Regions from separate parts of the Micromonospora polyrhachis genome, predicted to be linked through region 2. Evidence: predicted binding sites of a transcription regulator. Region 2 holds the regulator's gene; the other holds the start of a gene.

Region 1 (6,357 bases), 1.1 Mb from region 2:
GAAGCCGGCCGCGTGCCCCACGAGGCGACCGTCGTGCTCGGCGATCGACCGGACGGATCCACGGGCGGTCGAATCGTTGGCGATGCGGGCCGCGAACTCGTCATGCGGGCGTGCCGCCGCATCCGCCAGAGTCTCCAGGAAGGCGAGCGGCGAATCGGCGAGCATCTCCAGCCGCAGCGCCCGCATCCGGGCTGCGTCGGCTGGCCGGATCCGACGTACGACCACTCTGTCATCGGTGAGCCGCCCCCGCCCTTCGCTGGCCTCGATGACGGTTCGGGCCGAGTCGACGGTGCCGTCGGCCGGTTGGCTACGGCGGCGGTGTGTCGGGCCGATCGGCGCGGCGGCGTGCTCCGAAGCGGCAGCCCGTGTGCTTGTCATGAGGCATGCCTACCGGGACCCGGGGCAGCCGGCAACCTGATTCGGTAACGCCGTCCGGGCCGGTACGCACTTACAAAGACGAGCGCCAATAGGTGAGCCTGTTTTCTCAGGTAGAACGGGTGGTCGCGGGTGGCGCTGATGCTCTCATCGGAGAAGCGGATGGGGATGGCTTTATCAGGCGGATCGTCATGTCCGATTTGGGGTAGTGCGGAGCTGAGAGGGCTGGTGTACCGTGCGATTTCGACCGCTGATTCGACGGGTCGTACAGGTTTGCCGAACGGGCGGTCCCGGCAGGCGTACGCCGTGGTCGGGGGTTGTCGTTGACCCAGCACCAATCGAAGTGAGGAAGTGCACCGTGGCACAGGGCACCGTCAAGTGGTTCAACAGCGAAAAGGGCTACGGCTTCATCGCGGTCGACGGCGGGCAGGACGTCTTCGTCCACTTCTCCGCGATCCAGATGGACGGTTACAAGGCATTGGATGATGGGCAGCGGGTGGAGTTCGAGATTGCCCAGGGTGAGAAAGGCCCGCAGGCCGAGAAGGTACGCGTCATCGCCTGATCGATCTTGGTATCGCGCGACTCGGCGTCGCGTGCTTACTTGAATGAGATCTACCATCGGTTCATCCGTATCCGATCCGGCAGGACCGTGACCTGCTCCAGGTCACGGTCTGAGGATCATTGTCACGGCCGACGTGGGCTATTTCTGCCCGGTGCATCTGTGATGCCTACTCGGTGATCCGGGCGGCTGATTCCTGCGTAGCGATCTGTGGCACTCCGTCTGGCCGTTGCGGGTGCACCTCTGCGCCTCGGCCGTCTCTCTGCCCCTCGACCCCGGGCGAGCCTCTGCCCCTGGGTCCAGGGTGAGCCGCTGCCCCCGGGCCCCGGGAAGCCGCGTTTCCGATGCACTTCTCCGTGCCGGGTGTCTCCCGGGCCAGCGCGACTGCCCTGACGCGCTTGCACTCGGTAGGGGAGAGTGCTAAAAACAGGGTGTTGGCACTCGCACCCCGTGAGTGCCAAAGGTCGGGGCGGTAGGGCCACGGTCGCGCAGCCGATGGAGACGGATGTGCGGCACATGGCCGGTCGTCGCGGGCTGTCCGCCCGGCCGGCGGACGTCATTGTCGCCAGGTAGTGACGTCCGAAGGTGCGTAACCAGGCGGCCCATCCGTAGACCAATCGGGATCGGGTGGCCGTGAGTGTCCAGGAGGACAACGCCGTATGGCCAAGATGATCGCGTTCGACGAGGAGGCCCGTCGTGGCCTCGAGCGGGGCATGAACACCCTCGCTGACGCCGTAAAGGTGACGCTGGGCCCCAAGGGCCGCAACGTCGTGCTCGAGAAGAAGTGGGGCGCCCCCACCATCACCAACGATGGTGTGAGCATCGCCAAGGAGATCGAGCTCGAGGACCCGTACGAGAAGATCGGCGCTGAGCTGGTCAAGGAGGTCGCCAAGAAGACCGACGACGTGGCCGGTGACGGCACGACGACGGCGACCGTCCTGGCCCAGGCGCTGGTCCGCGAGGGCCTGCGCAACGTCGCGGCCGGTGCGAACCCGATGGCCCTGAAGCGGGGCATCGAGGCCGCCGTCGGCGCCGTGGCGGAGGAGCTGGCCAAGCTCGCCAAGGACGTCGAGACCAAGGAGCAGATCGCCTCCACCGCGTCGATCTCCGCCGGTGACACCACCGTCGGTGAGATCATCGCCGAGGCGATGGACAAGGTCGGCAAGGAAGGCGTCATCACCGTCGAGGAGAGCAACACCTTCGGGCTGGAGCTTGAGCTCACCGAGGGCATGCGCTTCGACAAGGGGTACGTCTCGGCGTACTTCATGACCGACCCGGAGCGGATGGAAGCGGTCTTCGACGACCCGTACATCCTGATCGCCAACAGCAAGATCTCCGCGGTCAAGGACCTGCTGCCGATCCTCGAGAAGGTCATGCAGGGCGGCAAGCCGCTGGTGATCATCGCCGAGGACGTCGAGGGCGAGGCGCTGGCCACCCTGATCGTCAACAAGGTGCGGGGCACCTTCAAGTCCGTCGCCGTCAAGGCCCCGGGCTTCGGCGACCGCCGCAAGGCCATGCTGGGTGACATCGCCATCCTCACCGGTGGCCAGGTCATCAGCGAGGAGATCGGCCTCAAGCTCGACGCCGCCAACCTGGACCTGCTGGGCCAGGCGCGCAAGGTCGTCATCACCAAGGACGAGACCACCATCGTCGACGGTGCCGGTGACGCCGAGCAGATCCAGGGTCGGGTCAACCAGATCCGGGCCGAGATCGAGAAGAGCGACTCCGACTACGACCGCGAGAAGCTGCAGGAGCGGCTGGCCAAGCTGGCCGGCGGCGTTGCGGTCATCAAGGTCGGCGCGGCCACCGAGGTCGAGCTGAAGGAGCGCAAGCACCGCATCGAGGACGCCGTCCGTAACGCCAAGGCGGCCGTCGAAGAGGGCATCGTCCCCGGTGGTGGTGTCGCGCTGGTGCAGGCCGGCAAGACCGCCTTCGACAAGTTGGACCTCACCGGTGACGAGGCGACCGGTGCGCAGATCGTCAAGATCGCGCTGGACGCCCCGCTGCGGCAGATCGCCGTCAACGCCGGCCTCGAGGGTGGCGTCGTCGTGGAGCGGGTCCGCAACCTGGACGCGGGCCACGGCCTCAACGCCGCCAACGGTGAGTACGTCGACCTGCTCAAGGCCGGCATCATCGACCCGGCCAAGGTGACCCGTTCGGCGCTGCAGAACGCATCGTCGATCGCGGCCCTGTTCCTGACCACCGAGGCTGTGGTGGCGGACAAGCCGGAGAAGACCCCGGCTGCCCCGGCCGCGCCGGGTGGCGGGGAGATGGACTTCTGAGTTCAGAGTCCACCACGTAGGACAAGGAAGGGGCGGGCCGCGCGAGCGGTCCGCCCCTTCGTCATGTCGGCGTCAGTTCGATGGCTCGGTCATGCTGCTGTCACGTCCTCGGTCGCCCCGGTCTCACGTCGGAAGTGGCCGTTGGTTCCGCCGCTTCTCGGCCCGGGTGAATGGTTGCCGGATCTGGATGGGCGCGTCGACCATTTCGATTGGCTCGTCGTACGGGTCGTCGACGCCGTTCATCTCGACGAGCTGGTCCGCGTCCCCGTAGTCGAGCCGGCTGATCGGAGCCTCTCCGGGCAGATCCGGCAACCGGGCCCAGGTGTCCGATTGGAGATCGTCACTAGCTTCCTCGTCGTTCGCCATGACCTCCTCCTCTCAGCCACACGGTAGGGCCTGGTTACGGAGGAGTACGGCAGAACGGGGTAATGTGCCGGTTTAGCCCATTACCTATTTGGTGTCGAACTGGCGGCTGGTCATCCGGTGTCAGAGTTGCTTGCGGTAGAGGAAGAACACCCGCTCGATCCGGGCCCCAGCACTGCCGGAATAGAACGGCACCGGACCGACCCAACCGATCTGCGCCCGCTCGTGGCCGGCTGCTCGCTGGTCACGCAGACAGCGCCGAAGCAGCACACCACCGATCCCCAGCCCTTCGGCAGCGGGGGCCGTACCCATCGGACCGAACCAGGTCGGCCGAGACGATCCGTACGCGGCGAAGCCGAGCAACTCGCCATCGCGTACGGCCAGGTGGCAGCCGCCCTCCGCCCGGCTGATCGCGTGCCTGACCTCGTCGGTCCATGCCCCGCCGAAGTGCTCCCCGATGAGCGCGGCGAGTGCCGGGACGTCCTCGGGCGTCGCCCGACGCACCGTGATGCCGGACGCGGCCAGCCGCTCCTCGGCCGCCCCGGTCGACCGCAGTGCCGGCGAATCGTCGTACGACAGGTCGGCGGTCATGTTCCACGCCGTACGGTCCTGCTCGTAGCCGAGCTTCAGAGCCGCGCAGACAGCCGGTGTGTATCGCACGTCGATGCCGGGCCAGGCGTAGTACGGCGGGTTGCCGGCGAGGCGTACCTCGGTCGCACCGCGCTTGGCCAACCCTTCCTCGGTGCGGGTGAGTAGTGCCCGGCCGATGCCCCGACGGCGGGCCGACCGTCGTACGGCGAGCAGGTCGACGTGTCCCCGGCCCGGATCCTTCGCGCTGATCGAGCTGAGCGCGACCCCGACGACGGTGTCGCCGACCATCGCGACGAGCCCGGCGGTACGCCCGTCGGTGGGGCGTTCGCGCAGCCGGGCGACGATCTGGGCCGCCTCGGCGGCGTCCTCCGGCAGGTCCAGCGCCTCGCGGCACAACTGCACCACGGCGGGGACGCCGTCGTCGGTCAACTCGACGAGCACGTGATCCACAAGCGCGACCCTAGGGCATTGCTTCGGTGTTAGGAAGGGACCCTTCCCATGCAGAAAACGATAGGAAGGGTCCCCTCCTTACGTCCGGGCGGCGCGGACGGCGGCGTACGCGTCGACCAGGCCGGCGCCTTCGACGTTGGCGGTAGCGTCCTTGGTGTTCGCGGGGGCACCGCAGCCGGTCGGGTCCGCGCCGGGACTCACCGGGCTCGTGGTGGAGAGCAGGATCTCCCAGGTGCGGTCCAGGTCGCCGATCAGCGCCGGATTCGCCGACCACATCAGGGCGACCACACCGGCCACGTGCGGGGTGGCCATCGACGTACCGTCCAGGGTGGCGTAACCGCCGTCGGGCATGGCCGACAGGATGCCCGCGCCCGGGGCGACCAGGTCGGGTTTGACCGTCCCGCCCGGGGCCGGTCCGCGACTGGAGAAGTCGGTGACCGTCCGCTGGCGGTCGACCGCGCCGACGGTGAAGACGTCGGGATAGGTGGCGGGCGGGTCGTCCACCGAGCCGCAGAACGGGCCGGTGTTGCCGGCGGCTGCCGTCACGAAGATGCCGGCGGCGGCCAGTGCGGCGGTGGCCGGGCGCAACGCGCCCGGGTCGCAGCCCTCGATCGTCGGGCAACCCCACGAGTTGGTCAGGATCTGCGGTGCCCGTTCTGGCCGTCCGTCGGTGAACGGGTTACCACCGGTCGGGAACGGCGCGAGCATGAACTGTAGGCAGTCCAGGTAGCGTGCCGGGTTGCCGAGATTACGGTCGAGGTTGACGCAGCCGACCCATTGGGCACCGGGGGCCACCCCGACGCTGTTCCCGCCAACGGCGGTGGCGAGGGTGTGCGTGCCGTGGCCGTTCTGGTCGTCGGGGGAGCGGGTGGCGTTCCACGGGTCGTACCAGGAGTCGTCGCCACCCCGGAAGCCGGCCGCCAGTGCCGGATGCTGGCCGTCCACACCGGAGTCCGAGCCGCCGACCACGATCCCGTCGCCCGTGACGCCAAGCTGTGACCAGACCCGGTCCGCGCCGATCAGGCTGAGATTCCACGGTACGGAGGTCGGGGCGGTCGCGTCGCCGTGGGTCACGCCGATCGGGGCGGGCAGGGGGCGTAGCCGTTGGCTCAGCAGTACCCGGGCAACCGCGTCGTGCCGGGACAACCAGGCCCGTACCGCCGGTCCACCGTCCACCTCGATCGCGTTGACCAGGTAGTACGGTGTGAAGTCCAGCCCCAGCCGGTCCAGGTCACGGCGCAGTCCCGCCTGGGAGCGGTCGGCGGTGGCGACCAGCCGCTGGTAGACCTCGCGAACCCGGGCGTCCCGTCCGGCCTGACCCGGTTGGCCGGTGACCGTACTCAGGTCGGCCTGTTCCTTGAGCACTACGAAGAGCCGTTCGCCGTGCAGTCCGGGTTGGCCGAGGCCGACGTACACGCCGGTGCCGGCGAGCAGGACGACGGCGGCGGTGATCGCACCGAGCCACCGCCGGGGGAGCCCGGCCCGGGGGCGGGCGAAGCTGAGGGCGTACCCGAGAGCGAGCAGCAGCGCGACGGCGAGTGAGCTGCCGGCGGCGACGGCGACCCAGAAGGGGACGTCCCGGCCGGTCACCAGCAGCAGGGAGATCTCCTCCGGGTCGGCGAAGGCCAGGGGCCCGAGGGCGGCCAGCCCGATCAGCCAGCCGCCCGGCGCCGATCCACTCGGGCCGGCACTCCGGTACGCGGCGTATCTGCGGGGCAGCCTGTTGCTGAGAGGCCG
Region 2 (6,357 bases):
GGGCTCCGGCGACCACCGGTAGCCAGGCGCGTCGCGCCTGCTTGGCTGCCTCCCGGGCGGTCGCCACCCACTTGTCCCGGGACCGTGCCCCCCGCTCACCCCGCCACTGCGTCACCGAGCGGGCCGCCGCCCAGGGCACGATCTCGTCGACCCCCACCTCGGTCATCGCCTGTACGGCCAGTTCCCCCCGGTCGCCCTTGGCGATCCCCTGCACGACGACGAGCCGGGGATCGGCGGCGGCGACGTACTCCCGAGAGGTGACCGTCAGGTCGAGGGTGCCCCGGCCGACGGCGGTGACCACGGCGGAGGCGATGCCCCCCTGCCCGTCGGCCAGCAACAGCCGCTCACCGGCACGGAGCCGCTGTACCGTCGCGGCGTGGTGCCCCTCCGGGCCGGTGAGGGTCAGCGTGTCGCCGGACGGCAGTGACTCGACCAGGAACAGCGGTTCGCTCACCGGGGATCAGCCGTGGCCGTTGAAGGCGTCCCGCATCCGGGAGAAGAAGCCGCCCTGCTTGCTGAGCTCGGCGACCTCCTCGCCCCGGGTCTTGGCGAACTCGCGCAGCATCCGCTCCTGATCGGCGTCGAGCTTGGTGGGGGTACGCACGTCGAGGTGCACGAACAGGTCGCCACGTCCGGTGCCGCGCAGGTGGGGCACGCCCCGGGCACGTAGCCGCAGGGTACTGCCGGGCTGGGTGCCGGCCTTGACGTCGACCGTCTCCTCGCTGTCCAGCGTCTTGATGGTCAGCCGGGTGCCGAGCGCCGCCGCGGTCATCGGCACGGTCACCCGGCAGTGCAGGTCGTCGCCCTTGCGGGAGTAGACGTCGTGGGGGCGCTCGTGGATCTCGACGTAGAGGTCACCGGCGGTGCCGCCGCCCGGACCCACCTCTCCCTGCTGGGCGAGCCGGATCCGCATGCCGTCCTCGACCCCGGCGGGGATCTTGACGGTCAGCGAGCGACGGGTACGGACCCGACCGTCACCGGCGCAGGTGGGGCAGGGGCTCGGGATGGTCGTGCCGTAGCCCTGGCACACCGTGCAGGGGCGGGCCGAGACGACCTGACCAAGGAAGGTGCGCTGCACCGACTGCACCTCGCCCCGGCCGCCACAGGCTTCACAGGTGGCCAGGTGGGTGCCGGCCGCCGTACCCGCGCCGGAGCAGGTGGTGCAGAGGATCGCGGTGTCGACCGTGATCGGCGCCTCGATCCCGAAGGCCGTCTCGTGCAGGTCGAGTTCGAGCCGGATTATCGCGTCGGAGCCTGGCCTGGTCCGGGACCGGGGGCCGCGGCTCGCGCCGCCGGCCGCCCCGAAGAAGGCGTCCATGATGTCCTGGAACCCGACGAACGGGCCTGCTGCTCCGCCGGGTCCGGCACCTCCGCCGCCCGGAGCCAGGGGGTCGCCCCCCAGGTCGACGATCTGCCGCTTCTGGTCGTCGGAGAGAACCTCGTAGGCGGCGTTGATGTCCTTGAACTTCTCGTGCGCCTCCGGGTCCGGATTGACGTCCGGGTGGTATTGGCGCGCGAGCTTACGGTAGGCACGCTTGATCTCGTCGTCGGAGGCGTCCCGGTTGACGCCGAGAATCCCGTAGTAGTCCTTGGCCACTGCGTTCCGTGTCCTCATGTCTGTCTCGCGTTGCCGTCCGCCGGTCGTCCCAGGTCGGAGTCGGAGTCGGGGTCAATGCGAATCTGTGGTCAATTCTGCGCCAACAGGTCGCCAACGTAGCGTGCCACGGCGCGCACGGTGGCGATGGTGCCGGGGTAGTCCATCCGGGTCGGGCCGAGTACGCCCAGGCCACCCACGATGGTGGCGCCCGGACCGTATCCGGTGCTCACCACCGAGGTCGAGCGTAGATTGTCGATCTCGTTCTCGTCACCGATCCGGACCCGTAGCGTGCTGCTGGGCTCGGCCTCGCCGATCAGTTTGAGCAGCACGACCTCCTCCTCCAGGGCTTCGAGGATCGGACGCAGGGAGCCTTGGAAGTCGAGCAGGCCACCTCGGGTGAGGTTGGCCGTACCGGCCAGCGCGATCCGCTCCTCGTGGCGCTCGACGAGCGTCTCCAGCAGCACGGTGGAGAGGGTGGTCATGCCACCGCGCAGGTGCGGGGCCACCTCCTCGACCAGGGCCTGGACCAGCGGTGGGGTGTCGGCCAGCCGACTACCCACCAGTTTCTCGTTGACCAGGCGACGCAGGTCCGTGACATCCTCGGCCGGCATCGGGGCGGGCAGCTCGACCAGACGCTGCTCGACCCGCCCGGTGTCGGCGATCATGACGACCATGAGCCGGGTCGTCGAGATCGGTACCAGTTCCAGGTGTCGGACCGACGAGCGCGCCAGACTCGGGTACTGCACGACGGCGACCTGACGGGTCAGCTGCGCGAGCAGCCGGACCGTACGGTGCACCACATCGTCGAGATCGACCGCGCCCACCAGGAACCGTTCGATCGCCCGACGCTCGGCCGGGGTGAGCGGCTTGACCCGGGAAAGCCGGTCTACGAACAGCCGGTAGCCGCGATCGGTGGGCACCCGCCCGGCACTGGTGTGCGGCTGCCGGATGTAGCCCTCCTCCTCCAGCACCGCCATGTCGTTACGCACCGTGGCCGGGGAGACCCCGAGCTGATGCCGCTCGACGAGCGCCTTGCTGCCGACCGGCTCCTGGGTTACGACGTAGTCCTCGACGATCGCCCGAAGCACGTCGAGCTTGCGGTCATCGAGACCCATCTGCACCTCCTACCGGCTACGCCTCGTCAGCCGCCGATCCGGCGGCTTGGCACTCGACTCTAGCGAGTGCCAGTCTACGGCCAAGTTCCACCACCTCGCGATGATCACTTAGAGCTTTCTGGCCCGTGGTTCGGAAACTTCCTCACCAGTTGTTCGGAAAACTGTCTGGTACCGGTCTAGTGCCCCTTGTACTCGCCCCTTAGCGTGAGTTTCATGACAGAACCACCTCGCCCTTCCGACGGGAACAACTCCGGGGCACCGTCACCGGACCCGACCGCGTCCCCCACATCCCCCGCGTCCTACTCGATGCCGGGCGAGGTTCCCTCCCCCGGATCCGCGACATCGCCGGCCGAGCCGCCGTCGTCCGAGCCACCGTCGTACGGACCACCGTCGTCCGAGCCGCCGTCGTCCGAGCCGCCCGGGTACGGGGCGCCGTACGGGGTCACTCCCGAGTCGCCGTCCTACGCGGCATCGCCGTACCAGTCACCCGGCGACATCCCACCGTCGACGGACTATCCCGCTGGCGGGTATCCGCCACCGGGCGGCGGATACCCCCCGCCGAGTGGTGGCTACCCCCCGCCCGGCGGCCCGTACGGGGCTGCAGCCCCGGTCGGCTACGCCAACAACGACGAGAAGACCTGGGTGCTGATCGCCCACTTCGGTGGCATCCTCGTGAGCTTCATCGCCCCACTCGTAGCGATGTTGGCCAAAGGAAACGAGTCGCCGACCGTACGGGCACACGCGGTGGAGGCGCTGAACTTCCAGATCACCTGGGGCATCGCCAACATCATCGCGGCCATCCTCATGACGTGCACCCTGGGTCTGCTGTTCTTCCTGCCGCTGATCACCTTCGTCATCCTGGTCGTCTTCTCGATCCTCGGTGGTGTGAAGGCCAACGAGGGCGTGCTTTACCACTACCCGATGAGCATTCGGATGGTTAAGTAGCTCCAAGACCGGCCGCGCCGGGCAGTCGACGGATCCCGGTCGGCAGCCCGGGCGCAGGCCGTACCGGTCAGGGCAGCAGGTCGCGGACGACCGCGTCGGCGAGGAGCCGCCCGCGCAGGGTGAGCACCGCGCGCCCGGCGGCGTACGCCGGTTCCTGGAGCAGCCCGTTGGCCAGCGCCCGGGTCGCGGCGGCCCGGCCGGCGTCGTCGAGGGTGTCCAGCGGCAACCCAGTGGCCAGGCGCAGCCGCAGCATCACGTCCTCCATCCGCTGATCCGCGAGGGTCAGCGTCTCCCGCCCGTGTCCCGGGGACCTCCCCTCGGCGAGCCGAGCCGCGTACGTCGTCGGGTGTTTGACGTTCCACCAGCGGACCCCACCGACGTGGCTGTGCGCCCCGGGACCGAGCCCCCACCAGTCAGCGCCGGTCCAGTAGAGCAGGTTGTGTCGGCACCGGGCGGCCGGTGTACGAGCCCAGTTGGACACCTCGTACCAGGAGAAGCCGGCGGCGGTCAGCGCGGCCTCGGCCGCCAGGTAGCGGTCTGCGGCCACGTCGTCACTCGGGTACGGCAACTCGCCCCGGCGCATCCGGGCGGCCAGCCGGGTGCCGTCCTCCACGATCAGGGCGTACGCGCTGACGTGGTCGACCCCGGCGGCGGTCACCTCGGCCAGCGAGGCGGCGAAGTCCTCGGCGCTCTCCCCCGGCGTGCCGTAGATCAGGTCCAGGTTGACGTGGTCGAACCCGGCGTCGCGGGCCTCCGCGACAGCAGCCGTGGCCCGACCGGCGGTGTGCCGGCGGTCGAGGACCGCGAGCACTCCGGCGGCGGCCGACTGCATGCCCAGCGAGATCCGGGTGTAGCCGGCCGCCCGTAGCGTCTTGAGCGACTCCGGGGTCACCGACTCGGGATTGGCCTCGGTGGTGACCTCGACGTCGGCGGCAAGACCCCAGGTGCGGTCGATGCCGTCCAGGATGCGGGCAAGGTCGTCGGCGGGCAGCAGGGTGGGGGTGCCGCCGCCGACGAAGACGGTGTCCACCCGGCGTGGCGGTTGGTCGGCCAGCACCCGGCGGGCCAGGGCCAGCTCGGCCAGGACGCTGTCGGCGTACCCGTCTCGACTGGCACCACCGCCCAACTCGCTGGCGGTGTAGGTGTTGAAGTCGCAGTAGCCACACCGGCTGGCGCAGAACGGGACATGGACATAGACCCCGAAACCACGCACGCCGACCTGGGCGAGCGCGGCGGACGGCAGCATCCCGTCGCCGGGCACGGGTTCACCTTCTGGGAGCACAGCGGGCATGCCACTAGTGTGCGCCGCATGACCGCAGAGCTGACCACTGAGCCCGACCCACTGGTCCGGGCATCGACCGCGCATGGCGTGACCACGCTCACGCTGGACAGCCCGCACAACCGCAACGCGCTCTCCACCCCCCTGATGACCCAACTCCTCGCCGCGCTCGCCACGGCCGTCGCGGACGACACGGTCCGTACGGTGGTGCTCTCCCACACCGGGCCGGTGTTCTGCTCCGGCGCGGACCTGAAGGAGACCGCGGCGGCGTTCGACAGTGGCACCGTTCCGGCAGCCATGCTCGGCGAGGTGCTGACCGCCATCTGGGAGTGCCCGAAGCCGGTGGTGGCCCGGGTGGCCGGCCCGGCCCGGGCTGGTGGCCTGGGGCTGATCACGGCGGCCGACATCGCGGTCTGCGCCGCCGAGGCGACCTTCGCCTTCACCGAGGTACGCATCGGGGTGATTCCGGCGGTCATCTCCGCCACCGTGCTGCCCCGGCTGCATCCGCGCGCCGCCGCCGAGCTGTACCTGACCGGTGAGGTCTTCGACGGCCGGCGAGCCGAGCGGATCGGGCTGGTGACGGTCGCGACGCCGGCCGACGAACTGGACGCGACGGTGGCCGCCTACTGCGCCGCGCTGGTCCGAGGTGCGCCGGGGGCGCTGGCCGGCGCGAAGGAGCTGCTGCGGCGGCGGCCCACCACCACCGACTTCCGGGCTGATCTCGCTGACCTGACCGACCGGTCTACCCGATTCTTCCGTTCGACGGAGGGACGGGAGGGAATTCTCGCCCTCCGTGAGAAGCGGCCGGCCCGCTGGGTACCAGAGACCTAGGTGGACCCGTCGGCGGGCCGGATCGCTCCCGTCGACTGGTCCGCACCGGTCAGCCGATCGGTGCGGGCGGTACGACCAGGTGCTCGGCGACCCCGGCCGGTTGTGGGCGGACGGACGTACGATTGCACACATTCGAGCAGGGGGTGCCGGTGCGGATTCGGGCAGTGGTGATAGGGGCTGTGGTGCTCGTGCTGGTCATCGGGATCGGCGTGTACGTCAGCCTCGGTCCACTCCGGCACCAACTACCACTACCGTCCCTGATCCAGCGCTGCACGGTGCAAGCGGATGGCCGGGTCCACCTCAATCCCGTACAAATGGCCAACGCGGCCACGATCGCGGCGATCGGAATCCGCCGCAAGATGCCGGAACAGGCGGTAGTGGTCGCGCTGGCCACCGCGTACCAGGAGTCCGGATTGGAGAACCTGGCCGGCGGTGACCGGGATTCGATAGGACTCTTCCAGCAGCGCCCGAGCCAGGGCTGGGGTACGCCAGAGCAGATCAGCGACCCGCGCTACGCGGCGAACCGTTTCTACGCCGCGCTGAAGAAGGTGCGGGGCTGGGAGCGGATGCGGGTCACCGATGCCGCCCAG

What was found. The regulator HrcA, encoded in region 2, represses chaperone genes, less so after heat shock. The targets are predictions, from matches to a motif close to GGTTNGCACNCTCNNNNNGAGNGTGCNAACC.
Region 1: groL (chaperonin GroEL) is a predicted target of HrcA. The motif match lies at 1,367-1,397, and genes of this name have one in related genera.

The regions. Positions count from the first base shown of each region.
Region 1 is NZ_JACHJW010000001.1:3,798,285-3,804,641, forward strand. It holds gene FHR38_RS16550 (GNAT family N-acetyltransferase) at 1-186, opposite strand, end outside; gene FHR38_RS16555 (cold-shock protein) at 734-937, shown strand; gene groL (chaperonin GroEL) at 1,594-3,216, shown strand; gene FHR38_RS16565 (hypothetical protein) at 3,340-3,582, opposite strand; gene FHR38_RS16570 (GNAT family N-acetyltransferase) at 3,703-4,620, opposite strand; gene FHR38_RS16575 (S8 family serine peptidase) at 4,699-6,357, opposite strand, start outside.
Region 2 is NZ_JACHJW010000001.1:4,881,142-4,887,498, reverse strand. It holds gene FHR38_RS21490 (16S rRNA (uracil(1498)-N(3))-methyltransferase) at 1-454, opposite strand, end outside; gene dnaJ (molecular chaperone DnaJ) at 461-1,597, opposite strand; gene hrcA (heat-inducible transcriptional repressor HrcA) at 1,687-2,712, opposite strand; gene FHR38_RS21475 (DUF4870 domain-containing protein) at 2,926-3,657, shown strand; gene hemW (radical SAM family heme chaperone HemW) at 3,725-4,948, opposite strand; gene FHR38_RS21465 (enoyl-CoA hydratase family protein) at 4,967-5,767, shown strand; gene FHR38_RS21460 (hypothetical protein) at 5,911-6,357, shown strand, end outside.